4 regions of the Arthrobacter sp. Y3221159 genome follow, and region 3 is predicted to be linked to each of the others. Evidence: riboswitches for the same ligand, from Rfam matches in the RefSeq annotation. Region 3 holds a riboswitch; each other region holds the start of a gene.
What was found. A riboswitch is a leader RNA that binds a small molecule or an ion and turns the genes downstream of it on or off. The one in region 3 is predicted to bind thiamine pyrophosphate.
Positions count from the first base shown of each region.

Region 1: linked by a shared signal. The riboswitch ahead of AC5RT3_RS04065 (ECF transporter S component) and the one ahead of AC5RT3_RS15450 (ECF transporter S component) in region 3 are both predicted to bind thiamine pyrophosphate.
Region 2: linked by a shared signal. The riboswitch ahead of thiO (glycine oxidase ThiO) and the one ahead of AC5RT3_RS15450 (ECF transporter S component) in region 3 are both predicted to bind thiamine pyrophosphate.
Region 4: linked by a shared signal. The riboswitch ahead of thiD (bifunctional hydroxymethylpyrimidine kinase/phosphomethylpyrimidine kinase) and the one ahead of AC5RT3_RS15450 (ECF transporter S component) in region 3 are both predicted to bind thiamine pyrophosphate.

Region 1 is NZ_JBNHFC010000002.1:361,376-365,798, forward strand. It holds gene AC5RT3_RS04055 (hypothetical protein) at 1-157, opposite strand, end outside; partial or broken gene AC5RT3_RS04060 (thiazole synthase) at 617-1,416, opposite strand; gene AC5RT3_RS04065 (ECF transporter S component) at 1,435-2,058, opposite strand; TPP riboswitch at 2,119-2,257, opposite strand; gene AC5RT3_RS04070 (cupin domain-containing protein) at 2,314-2,676, opposite strand; gene AC5RT3_RS04075 (ribose-5-phosphate isomerase) at 2,821-3,294, opposite strand; gene rpe (ribulose-phosphate 3-epimerase) at 3,339-4,016, opposite strand; gene tal (transaldolase) at 4,089-4,423, opposite strand, start outside.
Region 2 is NZ_JBNHFC010000001.1:447,154-451,576, reverse strand. It holds gene thiS (sulfur carrier protein ThiS) at 1-234, opposite strand, end outside; gene thiO (glycine oxidase ThiO) at 231-1,553, opposite strand; TPP riboswitch at 1,546-1,664, opposite strand; gene thiE (thiamine phosphate synthase) at 1,692-2,423, shown strand; gene AC5RT3_RS02120 (RNB domain-containing ribonuclease) at 2,507-4,018, shown strand; gene AC5RT3_RS02115 (DEAD/DEAH box helicase) at 4,319-4,423, shown strand, end outside.
Region 3 is NZ_JBNHFC010000015.1:55,393-59,815, reverse strand. It holds gene AC5RT3_RS15475 (glycosyltransferase family 2 protein) at 1-502, opposite strand, end outside; gene AC5RT3_RS15470 (iron-containing redox enzyme family protein) at 499-1,548, opposite strand; gene AC5RT3_RS15465 (DUF4383 domain-containing protein) at 1,610-2,068, opposite strand; gene AC5RT3_RS15460 (hypothetical protein) at 2,167-2,373, opposite strand; gene AC5RT3_RS15455 (heme-degrading domain-containing protein) at 2,370-2,921, opposite strand; TPP riboswitch at 3,002-3,137, shown strand; gene AC5RT3_RS15450 (ECF transporter S component) at 3,199-3,822, shown strand; gene AC5RT3_RS15445 (ABC transporter ATP-binding protein) at 3,822-4,423, shown strand, end outside.
Region 4 is NZ_JBNHFC010000016.1:61,348-65,770, reverse strand. It holds gene rplU (50S ribosomal protein L21) at 1-101, opposite strand, end outside; gene thiD (bifunctional hydroxymethylpyrimidine kinase/phosphomethylpyrimidine kinase) at 364-1,914, opposite strand; TPP riboswitch at 1,922-2,019, opposite strand; gene AC5RT3_RS15990 (Rne/Rng family ribonuclease) at 2,171-4,423, opposite strand, start outside.

The DNA of each region.
Region 1 (4,423 bases), on a different contig from region 3:
AGGCGATGAAGTCAGGGAGTCGCACGAGCGGCTCAAGCAAGGTGGCTACAAGGCGCAACGCATCCTCGCCACGAGCCAGGAGCAGCGCTGTGACCAGAGTGGCAACGGCGTGGGCAGTGAACATCAGCCATCCGCTCGCTGCGTCAGCGGAAGACATGACGATCCCCACGGAAGTGTCTGTGCCAGGAGCCGGCAGGTGTCCGGCATGCGGGAAGCGGGCAACAGCAGAGCCGAGGTGGGGTGCTGTCCGGGGCCGAGAGCGTCAAGGGACCAATGCAGCCACCCTTGGCCGGCGCCCAGCGAACAAAGAAGCCCAGGTACCGAGAACCGGTGTGAGGAAAGCATCACTATCGGAACCAAGGTCACAACGAAGAGCGCGGCCATGACCTCGGGCCGGGGCGCGTGACCGCCACCAGCGAGGTGTCCGCCCGCACCGAGAATGAAAATCAGGGATCCCACCAGACCGGCGCGGAGCAGCCGGACGGACGTTTGTGTCGTCATCTCTGCTCCTTCCCGGCATCCATGATCCCGTCATGTGTGGTCGTGGGAAACGCTGTATCAGGATGGTTTTACCTACCGTTTTGGACGGCTTGCAGTCGGTGGTGCCTGCACCCCGTTACAGGAACTCGGCTCGTCCTTCCAAGGGTGATGACGCCAGTGCATGCTCGCGGCGGGGTATGCGGCCGCCGCGGTTCGCCAGCCTTCCAGAGAGGACTGCGTGTTTAAATGCGGTGGCCATGCGCACCGGATTCTGTGCCCGGGTGACAGCTGTAGCCAGCAGGACAGCGTCACACCCCAGTTCCATTGCAAAGGCCGCGTCCGAGGCGGTTCCGATGCCAGCGTCGAGCACGACGGGCACGGAAGCGCGGGACACAATCAGCTCGATGTTGTGCGGGCTCAGGATGCCCAGGCCCGTGCCGATGGGTGAGCCAAGGGGCATAACGGTGGAGGCTCCCAGATGCTCGAGCCGTAGGGCCAGGACCGGATCATCGTTGGTGTACGCGAATACCTTGAAGCCGCGGTTGACCAATTGCTCCGTGGCATCGACCAGTTCCACGGCATCGGGCAACAGGGTGTGCTCGTCAGCTATCACCTCGAGCTTGCCCAGTCGGTTTCCAATGCTTCGCGCGCCATTTCGGCGGTGAGCACCGCATCTTTTGCCGTGAAGCAGCCTGCGGTGTTGGGCAGCACCCGGATCTTGTGGTCGAGCAGGAGTTGGAATAAGGAACCGGCCTCCGACGGCGAATAGCGCCGCATGGCGACGGTGGTCAGCTCGGTCCCAGAAGCAACGAGGGCGCTTCCGAGTCCGTCCAGGCTGGGGGCTCCGCCAATGCCCATAATGAGCCGCGAAGTTATTTCGACTCCGTCAATGATCAACGGATCGCTGTCCACGCACATTTCGGTGGTGATGGTCATCAGCTAACCTTTCAGGCCTCAGGAGAGGACGGACTCCGTGGCTGCCTTGCGCGAGGCAAAGGAGCTCAGGACCCCGGTCTTCGCCAGGCCACGGGTCGCGATCCAGGACAGGGCACCGGCGATGACCGCGCCGGAAATCGCGGTGAAGATGATGTAGGCAAGCTTGTCACCGCCGGAGTACGCAATGTTCCAGCCCCACGGCGCGAAGGAATCGTTCAGGCCGCAGAACAGGCCCGCGGCAGCACCGGCCAGCAGCGACACCGGCAGGTTGAACTTCTTGTAAACGAAGATCGCGAAGATGATTTCAGCGCCCAGGCCCTGGACCAAGCCTGAGAACAGCACCGAGGCGCCGTACTGCGAGCCCATCAGGAGCTCACCGGTGGCTGCCACGGTCTCGCAGAACAATGCCGCGCCGGGCTTGCGGATGATCAGCATGCCCAGCACTGCCGGGATCATCCAGCCGCCGGCGATCAGGCCGGTCAGGGGCGGGTAAACCGCGTTCATGGGCCCGGAGACCGCGGCCGCGCCCTGGGACCAGGCCCAGAAAATCACGCCGCCGGCGATGGCGATCAGGGCCGCCACCACGATGTCCACGACGCGCCAGGACTTGCTGGTGGTCTTCTTGATTGCTGCAGTGCTCATGAAAAAATCCTCCTGGGAAACAGGAGGGGAAAGCACGGCACGCGGCTACTGCCGTTACCGGACTTCGAGAACTCGACTCCCTTGCGCCGGTACTAACCGGATCAGGTTCGAGGGTCTGCGGCTGTCCGCACTCTCAGCGCCCACCTGCGGTCCCCGGCCATGGCCAGTGCCGGATGGCGGCGCTCCCCTGTCGTTGTATGAATGGCTACAAACTGTAAGGCCTGGCACGTGTCCAGGCCTTACAGTTTCCCTGGGTCAGGGCGTGAAAATGACGAAGAATTTTCTGATGCGCTCCTGGATTTCCCAGGTGCCCTTCCAACCGATGGGGAAGATAGCTGCGGTTCCGGCCTCTACGGTAGTCGGCTCTCCGCCATCCTCGGTAACCACCATGCGGCCTTCAAGGACGTAGATCGACTCGCCGCGCTCCAGAAACTCCCATCGTGAAAGGCCTGGGTCAGCTTCCCAGACTCCGGAGAGGATCCGGGAATCATCGCTGGTAAAGGGGATAGTGATCCGCGTCGGAATCTCGTCGCCCAGCACTTCGGCCAGGGGTGGACCGAGCGGTGCTTCGTCCAGCTTCCCCTGGAAGAGGGCGGTCGGCTCGAAAGTTATGCTCATGTGAATCTTCCTTTCTGGGTTGCTCCCCCGGGACGGGAGAGTCGGTGTTGGGATCCCCGACTGGTCTAAGCAGCGGGAGAACTTTCCGGGATGGCTGGCGGCAGGGTTGACGACAACCTTGGCCCGGGGTTTTGTTGGTGGGGGTTATTCGACGATCTCGCCCGTGGTTTCGAAGGTAGCGATTTTGCCGATGCGGCGCTCATGGCGTTCGGCATTAGTAAATGGTTCTGCCAGGAATGCTTTGACCAGTTCCGTGGCCTCTTCGACGCTGTGCTGCCTGCCTCCGACGGCGACCACGTTGGCATCGTTGTGTTGGCGGGCGAGCCTGGCTGTGTCGAGGTTCCACGCGAGGGCTGCCCGGACTCCCTTGACCTTGTTTGCGGCGATTTGCTCGCCGTTGCCGGAGCCGCCCAGCACGATTCCGAGCGCGTCCATGCCTGCCGCCCGGTCGGCCACGACGGCGGCGGCGGCGTTGATGCAGAATGCGGGGTAGTCGTCCTCGGCGTCGTAGGCGGCCGGTCCGTGGTCCACCATCTCGTAGCCGCTGGCTGCGAGCGAGGTGATCAGATGGGAGCTGAGCTCCATGCCGGCGTGGTCGGTTGCGATGTGAACGCGCATTATGGGTCCTTCAAGATTGGTAACGGTGATGGGGCGGCCTGCTGCTATGCGAAGGCAAGCTGGCCGTTCGCGCGCAGCGACTCGATTGCCTCAGCAGGGGAAGGTTTGCCGTACACGGCCGAGCCCGCGACAAAGACGTTGGCGCCGGCCTCGGCGGCACGGGTGATGGTTTCTTCCGTGATGCCGCCGTCCACCTGGATGGCTACGTTCACCCCTGAACCGTCGACGGCGGCGCGAGCCCGGCGGATCTTGGGCAGCATCACGTCCAAAAAGGCCTGGCCGCCAAAGCCCGGTTCAACGGTCATGATCAGCAGCATGTCCAGTTCGGAAAGCATGTCCAGGTACGGTTCCACCGGCGTGGCAGGGCGCAGGGCCATGCCGGCCTTCGAGCCCCGGGCGCGAAGCTCACGGGCAAGCTTGATCGGTGCAACCGATGCTTCAACATGGAAGGTGACCGAGGCAATCCCGGCGTCAGCGAACTGGGGGGCCCAGGTGTCAGCATTGGAAATCATCAGATGGGCATCCAGCGGCACAGGACTGACCTTCTGGATCCTTTCCACGACAGGCAGGCCGATGGTCAGGTTCGGGACGAAGTGGTTGTCCATAACGTCCACGTGGACAGCATCGGCATTGCTGATGCGGGCAAGCTCTGCTTCGAGGTTGACGAAGTCGGCCGACAGGATGCTGGGATTGATACAGCAATTTAGGGGTGGCTTGGACATGGTGTCCGCCTTTCTGATCTGCGGCCACTGCGCGGGACCCCTATGGGTCCCGCGCAGTGCGCACTCAATGGTTCAGGATGCCTTCCGGGCGCTGGAGAGCGCGCCCTCAACATCGGCCAGCAGTTCCTTCCAGCTGGCCACGAACTTGTCCAGACCTTCGGATTCCAGGAGAGTGACGACGTCGTTGTAGGAGACGCCGAGGCGCTCGATGGCGGTGAGCACACCTTGTGCTTCCTCGTATGTGCCGGTGATCGTGTCGCCGGTGATCACGCCGTGGTCGAAAGTGGCGTCCAGCGTTTTCTCGGGCATGGTGTTTACCACGTCGACGGCGGCGAGTTCGGTGACGTAGAGGGTGTCCGAGTAAGCGGGGTCCTTCACACCGGTGGAGGCCCATAGCGGCCGCTGCC
Region 2 (4,423 bases), on a different contig from region 3:
GCCTCCCTGCACTGCCGTGACAAGCTCGACGTCGTCACCGTCGGCGAGCGCCGTGGCGAACCATTGGCTCCGGGGAACAACCTGTGCGTTGTGCGCCACGGCGACACCCAGCCTGTTCCCGTCCTTGGCCTGGCCGTCAGCCCCCACGGTACGGCCGGTGACCTCGCTGATGAGGGTGGTGATGGAGGCCCCCTCAGCCACCGTATGGTGGTTTCCGTTCAGGGTGATATTCATGCTGTCTCCTTGATGTTGACGCTTGCAGCGGAGGTTTCGCGGCCGGAGAAGCGGCCAGGGTCGAACGTTTTCCAGCGGGGGTCCGCGGTGCCGTCCATCAGGTCCCGGCAGATGGCGCCGGCTGCGGGTGACAGGAGGACGCCGTGCCGGAAGAATCCGGTGGCCATGATCAGGCCGGCGATGTGCCCGCCCGGGTTGGAGCCCGGAGCGGCGGGCACCCTGCCCAGCAGCGGGGCGTTGTCCGGGGTCGCCGGCCGGGCCCGCGCCGTACATTCAAGCAATTCCAGCTCGGCCACGGCCGGGACCAGGACCTGCGCGTCCCGGAGTAGCTGATAGACGCCGCCTGCGGACACCGTTCCGGCAGCGGACCGGAGGGCTTGCGGGGGTACGGCACCGGCCCCGGCGAGGGCATCCTCACGCTGGGTGGCTCCGATCACCACCGTTCCGTCCTCCCGGGGGACGATGTACACCGGCACGCCGCGGACCAGGCCGCGGACGGTGGCCGTCACCAGCGGCCGGAGGTGCTGCGGTACGGCGAGGCGGAGGATGTCCCCGTAGACCGGCCGCAGCGGCAGGTGCAGGCCCGCGGGCAAGTCCATCAGCGCAGCGGCATCCAGTCCATTGGCCACCACGGTTTCTCCGGCCAGCACTGTGCCGCCGCCGGCGAGCCGGGCTCCCGCAACAGTGCCATCAGCCCACAGCAGGCCCAAGGCCCTGTCCGGCACCGCGTAGCCTTCCGCTGCGCCCGCAACTGCGGGGCCGCGGCCGGCGGCTTCCCCGGCGAGGGCGTTGCGAAGGCAGGACACCAGGAGCCGGGGATCCACCTGGTGGTCCGCGGGGGTGTCGAGGGCACACGCGATGGCGGGGCTGAGCAAAGGTTCCCGCCGCCGCGCCTCGCGGACGGTCAACGGCTCAACAGCCAGGCCATTGGCCTGCTGGACCGCGCGCAGGTCCATCAAAGCCCGGCGGTCGGCGGCGTCGGCACCCACGGCGAGGGTCGGCGTCGTCAGGTACCCGGTTTTCTCCCCGGACGCACAGGCCAGGTCCGCGATGAAGCCGGGCCACCGGGCGGAAGAGGCCAGCATCAGGTCCAGGAGGTCCTCTTCCTGGTAGTGCAGCTCGCTCACCGGTGCGAGCATCCCGGCGGCCGCCCAGCTGGCGCCGGAGCCGGGGGCGTCGTCGATCAGCGCGACGCTGCGGCCTGAGCGCTGTGCTTCCCAGGCGATCGCGTGGCCCACCACTCCGCCGCCGATGACTGCGACGTCGGCCCTGATGGTGCCGTTGGGGGGCTGCGGGGGTGCTGTGTTGGGGGTGCCCATGTGTCTCCTTCCCTACGCCGGAATTACCCGGATCAGGTCAAGCGGTCGGCTCTGACGCCCTCTCAGCCCGGCGCTTTATGACAGCTGCCGCAGGCTCCCGCAGTACGAGGCAAGTGTAGAGGAACTAGGCTTGCAGCCATGAATGTGTCCCACTCCGCTGCCGCTGCCGGCGCCTCCGCAACCGATGCCTTCACCACCGCCGAGGGAACCGCAGGGCTCAAGTCTGCCCGCCTCTATCTGTGTACTGACGCCCGCGCTGACCGCGGTGACTTCGCGGATTTCGTGGATGCCGCCTTCACCGGCGGAGTGGACATTATCCAGCTCCGCGACAAGACCATCGAGGCTGCCGAGGAGCTGGAACTGCTGGCCGTCCTCAGGGAGGCTGCGCAGCGCCATGGCCGGCTGTGGGCAGTGAATGACCGCGCCGACGTCGCGGTGTTGTCCGGCGCGCCGGTGTTCCACATCGGGCAAAAGGACCTCCCCCTGCCCGCGGCACGCACCCTGCTGAACGGCAACGCCGCCATTGGACTCTCCAGCCACACCCCGGAACAGGTTGATGCCGCACTCGTTGCCGCCGCAGGGCCTGCCGGATTGGACTATTTCTGCGTGGGGCCGGTCTGGGCCACCCCCACCAAACCGGGCCGGGCCGCCGTGGGACCGGAGCTGGTGAAATACGCTGCGGCAGCCGCGGCCAAAGCCGGCAACGAGGTGCCGTGGTTCGCCATCGGCGGCATCGACCACTCCAATATCAGCGAGGTGGTGGAAGCGGGAGCCCGGAGGATTGTGGTGGTGCGGGCCATCACCGAAGCGGCGGATCCCGCCGCGGCGGCGGCCTCACTCCTGGCCGTTTTGGACGCTGCCGCGTCCTGACCTGCCGGTGGGGCAACACGGCCCTGCCTTCTATCCCGCCAATGGCCTGCATATTCGGCGGTCTTCGGGCTAGGCTGATTTTCGTGTCACACCATCGGCTGGCTCCCAACGTCCATGAGCACAACAACGCGCTGGAAGAGGCCCTGGGCGCGCTGCGGACCGAGCTGGAGCTGCCCGGGCCATACCCTGAGCACGCGGTCCGGGACGCCGAAGCGGCCGTGGCCGCGCTGGAGCTTCCGTCCCACGACCTGACCGGGGTCGAATTCATCACCATCGATCCGGCCTCGTCCACGGACCTGGACCAGGCGCTGTTCATAGAGGCCGACGGCGACGGCTACCACGTGTTGTACGCCATCGCCGACGTTCCGGCCTTCGTGAAGCCGGGCGGACCGCTGGACCAGGAAACGCGGCGCCGCGGGCAGACCTTCTACGCCCCCGACGGCCGGATTCCGCTGCATCCGGAGGTCATCAGCGAAGGGGCGGGGAGCCTGCTGCCTGGCCAGGAGTGCCCGGCCTTCGTCTGGGACTTCCGCCTGGACGGCAATGCCGAAGTCACCTCTGCCACAGTCAGACGGGCACGGATGCGCAGCCGCGCCAAGCTGAGCTACAAGGGCGCGCAGGCCCAACTTGACACCGGTACCGCATCCCCGGTCCTGCAGCTGCTGAAAGAGGTTGGCCTCAAGCGCGTGGAGCTGGAACGCGCCCGTGACGGCGCCAGCCTGAACATGCCGGAGCAGGAGATCGTCCAGCTCCCCGACGGCGGATACCGCATCGCCGCCGCGCCGCAGCTGCCCGTGGAGGACTGGAACGCCCAGATTTCGCTCATGACGGGCATGGCTGCCGCGCAGCTCATGCTGGACGGCAAGGTGGGCATCCTGCGGACCATGCCCGCGCCGGACGAACGCTCCCTGAACCACTTCAAACTCCAGACGGAGGTGCTGGGGAAACCGTGGGACGGCGAGGTCAGCTACGGCGAGTACCTGCGCAGCCTGGACCCCACCGAACCGCGGCAGCTGGCAATCATGCACTCGGCGGGGATGCTGTTCCGCGGAGCCTCCTACACCGCTTTTGACGGCAGCGTACCGGAGGCTGCTGTGCAGGCCGCCATCGGCGCGGCCTACGCGCACACCACCGCTCCCCTGCGCCGGCTGGTGGACCGCTTTGTGCTGGTGATCTGCGAGGCTCTCAGTAACGGCGGCAACGTTCCTGGCTGGGCGCGGCAGGCCCTGCCGACGCTTCCCGAGATCATGGCCGGCTCGGACCAGCTGGCGTCCCGGATGGAGCGGATGGCGCTGGATACCGTGGAGGCCGCGCTGCTGGTCAACCATGTGGGCCAGGAGTTCGATGCCATCGTCATCTCCGGCTCGAAGCCCCAAAAGGACAACGGCAACGGCGGCAGCCCCCGCAATGGGAATGGGAAGAACGGAAACGGGAAGAACGGAAACGGCAACGGCGGTTCCGGCATCATCCAGATCGCCGAACCTGCCGTAACAGCCCGCTGCGCCGGCGACCTGGAGTCCGGCACCAAGGTCCGCGTCCGCCTGCTTTCCTCCGATATTGCCACCCGCGAGGTCCACTTCGAACTGGTCGCCTGACGCCCGTTGCGGGCCCGGCTTCCCGCCCCGAAGGGTGCAAAAGCCGGTATTGCGGCACTGTACGGCTAGACTGGAGAAGTAGAAATGGATGCCCGGTCGTTGATTTCCTTGATTTGAAACCAACAAGCCCGCCCCTACGCGATCTTGAGATTTGCCCGCTGGTCACCAGTGCCAGCATTAGATAGCCCGCGATCGGCTTCCACTGGAAATGCTTGTGCGCCCGAGCGTGCTCCGGACCGGCCTTGCGGCCGGCCCGTCGAGCAGGCAGCGCCAATGCCCAAATGAATAAGGAAACTCCCTGTGAGTGAATTGCATACCCACCAGCTTCTGACGGACGAGACCGGCACCGAGGTGATTGAGCCGGAAGAGACCATCATCTCGGACGAGAAGCCGCACGAAATCGCG
Region 3 (4,423 bases):
GCAGCCCGAGTGTTCCGGGAAAGTCCGCGGCCCATGCCCGGTTAATGAGTGACCGGGAAGTATCCCACAAGGCATGCCAGGGCAGCGGGTCAAAGTAGTTCTGCGGTCGCACCACGTCCGCCGACCCGAGGTGGTCAACGACGGCGGCGAGGGACCCGCGCGTGTAGCGGACGTCGTCGTCGGCTACTACCAGCAGTTCTGCGCTGGCGGCGCGCACGCCCGTGACGACGCCCGCGACCTTCCCGTTACCCTGCGGCGTGCCGCTGCCCGACTCCGTCCAGCCCGCAGGGCGGATGTGGCGCACCTGCGGCGGAAACTGCTCCCGGTGGTGCGCAAACAGGTCCTGGCCGGAGCCATCCACCACCGTGACCGGGATCCAGGCCACCAGGCGCTGCAGGTAGTCCACCAGGTCGGCGAGTCCGGTGTCGTCTGTCCAGCGCAGGGGAAGGATGTACTCCGCGGGGAGCCGTGCGGCGGATTCTCCGCTGGCCGGGGAGGTCACGCTGCCGCCGGTACTGCCGCCCTGAGCGAGGAGCGGCCGCCTTCCCAGGAGTCAAGAAGGTGGGCGGACAGCCTGCTGTCGATGGCCATGGCTGCCGTTGCCCCAAACAGGACGTCGTCCAGCAGCTCCGGCTCGGCTTCCACCAGCCCGCCGGCAAGGTCGCGGCCCGCGATCTGCTCGTGGACAGCATCGGCTTCCACATGTTCGTCGAAGTAGTGGGTGACGCTGGCGTCGAAGCCGTGCCGGCGGAAGCCGTTGCCGTAAAAGCGGTTGGGCTGCGAAGACGTCATCTCGTAGATGGCCAGGTGTCCGGTGATGGCGCCGCGGAGCCGCCGGTTCAGCCCGCACAGGGACATCAGGTTGACGGCCGCCAGGGAAACCGCCGGGACGGCGTCAACGTACGCGCCGTAGGAGTCGTCCATCCCCAGGCCCCGCATGGTGCGGGCGAACAGGGCACTGTGCATTCGGTCCGGGCGGCCGCCGCCGTACTCGTCGGCCTGGATTTCCACCAAGGCAGCCTTCGCCCGGCCGCTGAGGCGGGGGATCGCCCAGGTGTGCGGATCCGCCTCCTTCAGCTGGTACACGGACTTGTGGATCAGGAACTCCTTGAGCTGGTCCAGGCTGGCCTTCTTGGCCACATAGCGGGAGACGCTGGGGCCGGTGTCCCTGCCGGCCAGGCCGAACAGCACATCCGCCACCGCGTCGCTGGTGAGCTCCCCCGGAAGTTCCAGCTCTCCGGCAGCCTCGCCGGCCGCCGCCCGAAGGGCCGCTTCGAAAGGCTTTTCCAGGATCTGCCGGACCTGGATCAGCCCGGCATCCCATTCCCAGTGGTCCGTGACGCCGTCCAGCCCGGAGTAGTGCAGCTCGTACAGGCAGAAAAGGGCAAGCTGGGCATCGTCGTCGCCAATGATGTCCACGGTTTCGGCCAGCCGGTTCGAGGCGAGCTCCCGCAGCCCGGCCAGTGATTCGGCGGAGCCTCCAGGCGCGCCTGCAAGGACGTTGAACAGCGTGCTGCTGATGGGGCCTCGGGGTTCCGGGATTCGCATGGGTTGCTCCTAGGTCTCGGGTTGTGACCGTGCCGTCTGCGCTGGCGGCCGGTGGGTGTGGTCAGGATTTCCGGCTGTCCGCCGGCGTGGCCCGCGGGGAGAGGAGGACCGCAAGCGTGATCATGGCCAGCCCCAAAATGAGGTGCAGCCAGTTGTCCGCATAGTTTTCCGGGATGAAGTTCGCGGGGGTGTCGTCCCCGATGAGCAGTCCGTACAGCCAGAGGACCAAGTAGATGACGCCGCCGTATATGAGGAAGTTCCGGGCCTGCCGGTGGGTGCGTGCCATGAACACTCCGGCGGCGCCGAAGAGGAGGTGGACAAGATTGTGGAGGACGGACACTTGGAACGTACCCAGCAACAGGGCCTTTGAACCGGGGCCGGCGAAGTCCAGGGAGCCGTAGTTGCTGGTGATGCCCGGAACGAATCCAAGGATGCCGGCGAACAGGAAAATGCCGGCAACAGCCAGCGTGGACCACTGCAGCGCGGTTCGGACGCCCGGTGGGCGGGTGCTGACTGCCATGTCCTGGACTCCTCGTACGCGGTGGAAACAACATAGTAAGCATGATTACTAATAAAAGCTAAGCAGGCTTTGTTTCCCCGCCGGCAGCTGGAAACCCGTCAGGCCAGCCCGGTCCAAGTGTAGGGGTTCGGGTGGTGCCCGCCGCTGCGGCCCTGCTCATACCCCTGCTGCCAGGCCTTGCCGACGGCGGACACCAGCTCGGCCAGCAGGGGATAGTAGGGATGGTCCGGGCCGATGAAGATCATCTCGTCTTCGGCCTTGTCCACCGCCGCCCGGACGGGATTGTCAGCGGGAGTGCCGGTCATGGTGCCCCGTCAGCCCCGGTGGACCGCAACACCTCACGCATGGCCTCCACCACCAGGTCGTGATCCTGCACCTGCGGCAGCCCGGACACGGTGACGGTGGCCACCGCACCCACGCCCGTCACATAGACAGGGAAAGACCCGCCATGTGCCGCGTAGCGGGTCTGGTCGAACCAGCCCTCGTCCTCGATCCTGCCTCCGCGCAGCCGCCCGCGCAGCCCCACCAGCAGGGAAGGCACTTCGTACCGTGCAGCTGTCCGTTGCTTCGCGCGGATCCAGTGTTCGTTGTCCGGCGTGGCGCCCGGCAATGCCACATGGAAGAGGACCTGTTCGCCCTTGGTGATGTCGATAGCGATGGGCAGGCCGCGCTCCTTGCCCAGCTCCACCAGGAGGAGGCCAAGGTTGAGCGCATCATCCATGGAGAAGCCCGGAAACTGGAGTTCATGGATCTCACCCTCGACGCGGCCGATGAGGACCTGCAGGGATCCCTCCGGCTGGGCGGAATCGGAGTCCGGATCGAACTCAGTCATATGCGGCGGATTGGCAGTCATGGCCCACAATCTACCCCTCTCCCGGTGTAAACTGGACCACGCCCAACAGGGCAATCCAATGCATTATTCAAGCAAGCAACACTTAACGACAGGGGAGCGCCGCCGTCGGGCCCGCATGGCCGGGGACCGCAGGTGGGCGCTGAGAGTGCGGACAGCCGCAGACCCTCGAACCTGATCCGGTTAGTACCGGCGCAAGGGAGTCGAGTTCTCGAAGTCCGGCAACGGCAGTAGCCGCGTGCCGTGCTTTCCCCTCCTGTTTCCCAGGAGGATTTTTTTCATGAGCACTGCAGCAATCAAGAAGACCACCAGCAAGTCCTGGCGCGTCGTGGACATCGTGGTGGCGGCCCTGATCGCCATCGCCGGCGGCGTGATTTTCTGGGCCTGGTCCCAGGGCGCGGCCGCGGTCTCCGCGCCCATGAACGCGGTCTACCCGCCCCTGACCGGCCTGATCGCCGGCGGCTGGATGATCCCGGCAGTGCTGGGCATGCTGATCATCCGCAAGCCCGGCGCGGCGCTGTTCTGCGAGACCGTGGCAGCCACCGGTGAGCTCCTGATGGGCTCGCAGTACGGCGCCTCCGTGCTGTTCTCAGGCTTGGTCCAGGGCCTGGGCGCCGAAATTATCTTCGCGATCTTCGTTTACAAGAAGTTCAACCTGCCGGTGTCGCTGCTGGCCGGTGCTGCCGCGGGCCTGTTCTGCGGCCTGAACGATTCCTTCGCGCCGTGGGGCTGGAACATCGCGTACTCCGGCGGTGACAAGCTTGCCTACATCATCTTCACCGCGATTTCCGGCGCGGTCATCGCCGGTGCCCTGTCCTGGATCGCCACCCGCGGCCTGGCCAGGACCGGGGTCCTGAGCTCCTTCGCTTCCCGCAAGGCGGCAACGGAGCCCGTCTTCTCCTGATGCAGGCACCTACCCACCACGGCACGGCCGGGGCGGTGCGGCCGGCCGCAGTCACGGCGCGTGGCTGGGGCTGGCGGCATGCCGGGCGCGCCAGGCCCGCCGTCCACGCCCTTGACCTGGACATCTCACCGGGGGAGCGCGTCCTGCTGCTCGGGGCCTCGGGCGCCGGCAAGTCCACGCTGCTGCACGCCCTCGCCGGGGTCCTGGGCGATGTGAACGACGACGGCGAGGCCGGCGACTCCGACGAGTCAGGTTCACTGCTCGTCGACGGCGGGTCCCCCCGGGGGCAGCGCGGACGTGCTGGACTGATGCAGCAGGACCCCGAAACCCAGGTGGTCCTCTCCAGGGTCGGGGACGACGTCGCGTTCGGCGCCGAGAACCTCGCCGTCCCCCGCGACGCCATCTGGACCCGAGTGCACGAGGCGCTCGCCGACGTCGGGCTGTCCCACCTGCCGCTGGACCATCCGACGTCGGCGCTGTCCGGCGGGCAGAAACAGCGGCTTGCGCTGGCAGGCATCCTGGCGATGCAGCCCGGGCTGATCCTGCTGGACGAGCCCACCGCCAACCTTGATCCGGCCGGTGTGCTGGAGGTCCGTGACGC
Region 4 (4,423 bases), on a different contig from region 3:
ATGGTGCTGCCAGCCCCACCGGCGACGCGGTTCAGGGTAACGAAGTCTCCGACGGAAACCTTCTCTTGGCGGCCGCCTGCGCGGACAATCGCGTACACCACTTGGGAACTCACTTCTCTCGACGTTTCTAACTAAATTTGCGTGCGGAACCGGCTCTAACAGGCTGGCTTCTCGCTGTGCCTCAACGCCGTGGGGTCATAACCCAAGTGTTGGCGTAAGCACCGAAGAACTAGACTACGCTAATTTTGTCTTCGGCCGCAAATGAGGCTGGCTCCTGCGCGCCGGCTGTGATAGGAACCACAGGCCGGCCGGACAGCGGGGCCGCGCACCAACCATGGTACCGGCGGGACGGGCGCCACAGGCTCAGGCGTGCAGCCGCGGCGCGTCGAAAAAGTCCACTTCCAGGCGGCAGGACTGCTTGAAGGCCGTGACCATGTCCGCCCGCTCGGCGTCCGAGCCGCTTCGCCCGGCCGCATCCACAATGGCAATGGCCTTCCGGGTCGCTTCGGCGAAATCCTCGTCAGCGTACGTCCGGAGCCACTCCGCGTACGGGTGGCCGGCCGGTTCGCCCGCGGCGAGGAACTGGGCGTGGAGGGTCTTGCCCACCTCCGCATACAGCCAGAAGCACGGCAGGACGGCCGCGGCGAGCACCGCGTAACTGCCCGACGCGGAGGCCGCCGTGAGGTGGTCGACGTAGGACTTTGTCACGGGGCCAAGTTCGGCCTGGACGGGGCGCGTGCTGAGCCAGGATCGGTGCAGCTCGGACTCAACCTCCAGGCACTGCTGCGCGGATCCGGCCCAGAACAGCTGCTCCGCCTCCGTGGGGGCCAAGGCGCTTGCCCGTGCCAGCACGCGGGAGTAGCCGTTCAGGTAGATGGCGTCCTGGGCCAGGTAATAGGCAAATTCCTTCTCCGGCAGGCTGCCCGAGACCAGGCCGCGGATGAAGTCCAGGCGGTAGATGGCGTCCAGGTCCGCTTCAGCTTCAGTCCAGAGCAGGGCTTCGAATGACCCCGGCTGCGGAACTGCCCGCAGGTGGTGGAAGTGGTGCACGGGCCCGTTGCCGGCTCCTACCTCAAGCCGGGCGGAGTCCGCGAGCGCCCCCGCCAGCCAGGGCTTCACTTCCCGCAGCGACGCCTCCCAGTCCCCCCGCCGAGCCTGCACCGTGGCCATTGCAGAGGACAGCGAGCACCCCGTTCCGTGGCTGTTCCTGGTGGCCACCCGCTCCCCCGGTACCTCGATGACCTCCGCCCGCAGCAGGCCGGCGGTGTTGACCAGGGCGTCCGGGCATTGCGCACCTGACAGGTGGCCGCCCTTCACAAGCACGGTTGCTCCGGTGGCATCGGCCAGCTTTCGCCCTTGTTCCAGGGCCCCGGCCCAGGAATCCCGGGGTTCTTCGCCCACGAGCATGGCAAGTTCGGCCAGGTTCGGGGTGATGAGGTGGGCCAGCGGCAGCAGATCGCGGAGCGCTGCCTCGGCGGATTCCTGGAGCAACCGGTCACCGCTGGTGGCCACCATTACCGGGTCAAGGACCACGACGGCGGGACGCACCTTCTCCAGCCAGGTCCGGACCGTGGCGATCACCCCGGCGTCGCCCAGCATGCCGATTTTGACGGCGTCGATGCTGATGTCGTCACTGATGGCATCCAGCTGGCAGGCGAGGAAGGACGCGGGCGGCAGGTGGACGGCAGCCACGCCGCGGGTGTTCTGCGCGGTGAGGGCGGTGATGGCAGCCATGCCGTAGCCGCCGTGCGCCGCAATGCTTTTCAGGTCCGCCTGGATGCCGGCGCCGCCGGACGGGTCCGAACCGGCAATGGACAGGACGCGCGGCACGTCCCGGCGCAGCGCTGGCTGGGCGGGCGCGGCCTGGACGGTCGCATCCGGGATTGCGTCGGGCTGGGAAGTTTCCGCGGGCATAAAGAGGGTCGAAGACAAAGGACATCCCTTCGCCGGTACTAGCCGGACAGGTTCAACGGGTCTGGATCTCAGCCGGCCCTTCGCGCGGCACCCCGTGTCGGTTACCCAGCCTAGCCGCTGACCTGGGAGCCCGGGAAAAGTGACAGCCACCGCATGCAGGAAAGTCCCCGCCTTATGGGCCGTTCCCCCCGGAATACGGAGGGGAACGGTCCACGAGACGGGGACTTCCCGGGTTACCCAGTGGCCCTGCCTGGGCTTAAAGCTCAGAGGCAGGAACCCCCACGCCCAGGATGATGGGCGCCTCGGCGGGCTTGGGCGCGCCTTCCTTGCGTTCCTGCGAGGCCGATGCGGGTTCCGGGGCCTTGGCAGCATGGCTGTGTCCGGCGCTGGGTGCCGGAACGTTCTCGTGCTGCTGCACGCTGGTTTCGTTGGCGGCACCCTGGGCGCGGCTAGCGCTGCGGTTGCGCCGCGGCCGCCGCTGGCGGGACTGGTCCACCGTGTGGTCAGACCAGTCCTTCTCAGCTTCCGCAGGGGCAGCCGGCTGTTCCGCCTGTGCCGGAACCGCCTCGGGCCGCGTGGCTTCCTGTTCTTCCGCGGGGGTTTCGGCGGCAGGCGCCGGTTCGCCCAGGTGGGCGAAGGCTTCCGCGAGCCTGTCCAGGGTGAGGGCAGGGCGGGGCTGCTGCTCCTCCGCGTGCTCCACGAAGGGCAGGGCAACCTTCTCGCCGCCGAAGGTCAGGACAGCCGCAGGCCGTGGCGGGGTACCGGCGTCGTGCTTCTCTTCCACGGCAGGCGCCGCGGGCTGGGCCGACTGGGCCTGCCTGGCCGCCGCGACCTCGTCGTCGTGCAGGTGCGCCGCATGCGCGGCCGCCGCGATGTTGGCAAGGGCCAGCCTGGTGGCTTCAGCCTTGGCGTGGCGCTCGGCGTCGGCCGGGTCCGGGTGGACCGTGTGGACATGCACAGCGGGCGCCGGCGCAGCATCGGGTTGCTGGCCGCCGCGTCCGCGCCGCCGCTTGCGATCCGGGCGTCCCCCGGGCTGGCTGCTGTCGGTCCGCTGGCCCTCGTTCCGGTGGCTTTCGGCACGGGATTCCGGCCGGCTGTCGGTGCGCTGCACGTGGTGCTCGGCAGCAACGATGTTGGCGCGGCGGTGCTCCACGGGGTCGTCGTGGGTGACGACGCCGCGTCCGGCGCAGGCCTCGCACTGCTCGCCAAAGACCTCCAGGAGCCCGGTGCCCATGCGCTTCCGGGTCATCTGGACCAGGCCCAGGGACGTGACTTCGGCAACCTGGTGCTTGGTGCGGTCGCGGCCCAGGCATTCCACCAGGCGGCGCAGCACCAGGTCCCGGTTGGATTCAAGGACCATGTCGATGAAGTCGATGACGATGATGCCGCCGATGTCCCGGAGGCGGAGCTGGCGCACCACTTCCTCGGCTGCTTCGAGGTTGTTCTTGGTGACGGTTTCCTCAAGGTTGCCGCCGCTGCCCGTGAACTTGCCCGTATTGACGTCAACCACGGTCATGGCTTCGGTGCGGTCGATCACCAGGGAACCGCCGGACGGCAGGAAGACCTTCCGTTCCAGGGCCTTGTGGATCTGCTCGTCGATCCGCCAGGCGGCGAAGATGTCCTGGTCCTTGGTCCACTTCTCGAGCCGGCCCACCAGGTCCGGGGCAACGTAGGTGACGTAGGCCTCGATGGTGTCCCAGGCCTCTTCACCGGACACGATCAGCTTGGAGAAGTCCTCGTTGAAGACGTCGCGGACCACCTTGATGGTGAGGTCCGGTTCGCCGTACAGCAGTTCGGGGGCCAGCACCTTGGTGGAGGTGGACTGGCTTTCGATGCCTTCCCACTGGGCGCGGAGCCGGTTGATGTCGTGCGTCAGCTCTTCCTCGGACGCCCCTTCGGCCGCGGTGCGCACAATGACGCCGGCCTGCTCCGGGAGGCGGTCCTTGAGGATGCGCTTGAGGCGGTTGCGTTCGACGTCGGGCAGCTTGCGTGAGATGCCCGTCATGGACCCGCCGGGAACGTACACGAGGTAGCGGCCGGGCAGCGAGATCTGGCTGGTCAGGCGAGCGCCCTTGTGACCCACCGGGTCCTTGGTCACCTGGACCAGGACGGTGTCGCCGGACTTGAGCGCGTTTTCGATCCGGCGCTGCTTGCCTTCGAGGTTGACGGCCTCCCAGTTCACCTCACCGGCGTACAGGACGGCGTTGCGGCCGCGCCCGATGTCCACGAATGCTGCCTCCATGGAGGGCAGCACGTTCTGGACCTTGCCCAGGTAGACGTTGCCGATCAGCGAGTCCTGCTGGGTCTTGGAGACGAAGTGCTCGGCGAGGACACCGTCCTCGAGGACGGCAATCTGGATTCTGTCGTCGCGCTGGCGGACGATCATCTGGCGGTCCACGGATTCCCTGCGGGCCAGGAACTCCGCCTCGGTGATGACGGTGCGGCGCCGGCCGGTATCGCGGGACTCACGCCGGCGCTGCTTCTTCGCTTCCAGGCGGGTGGAACCCTT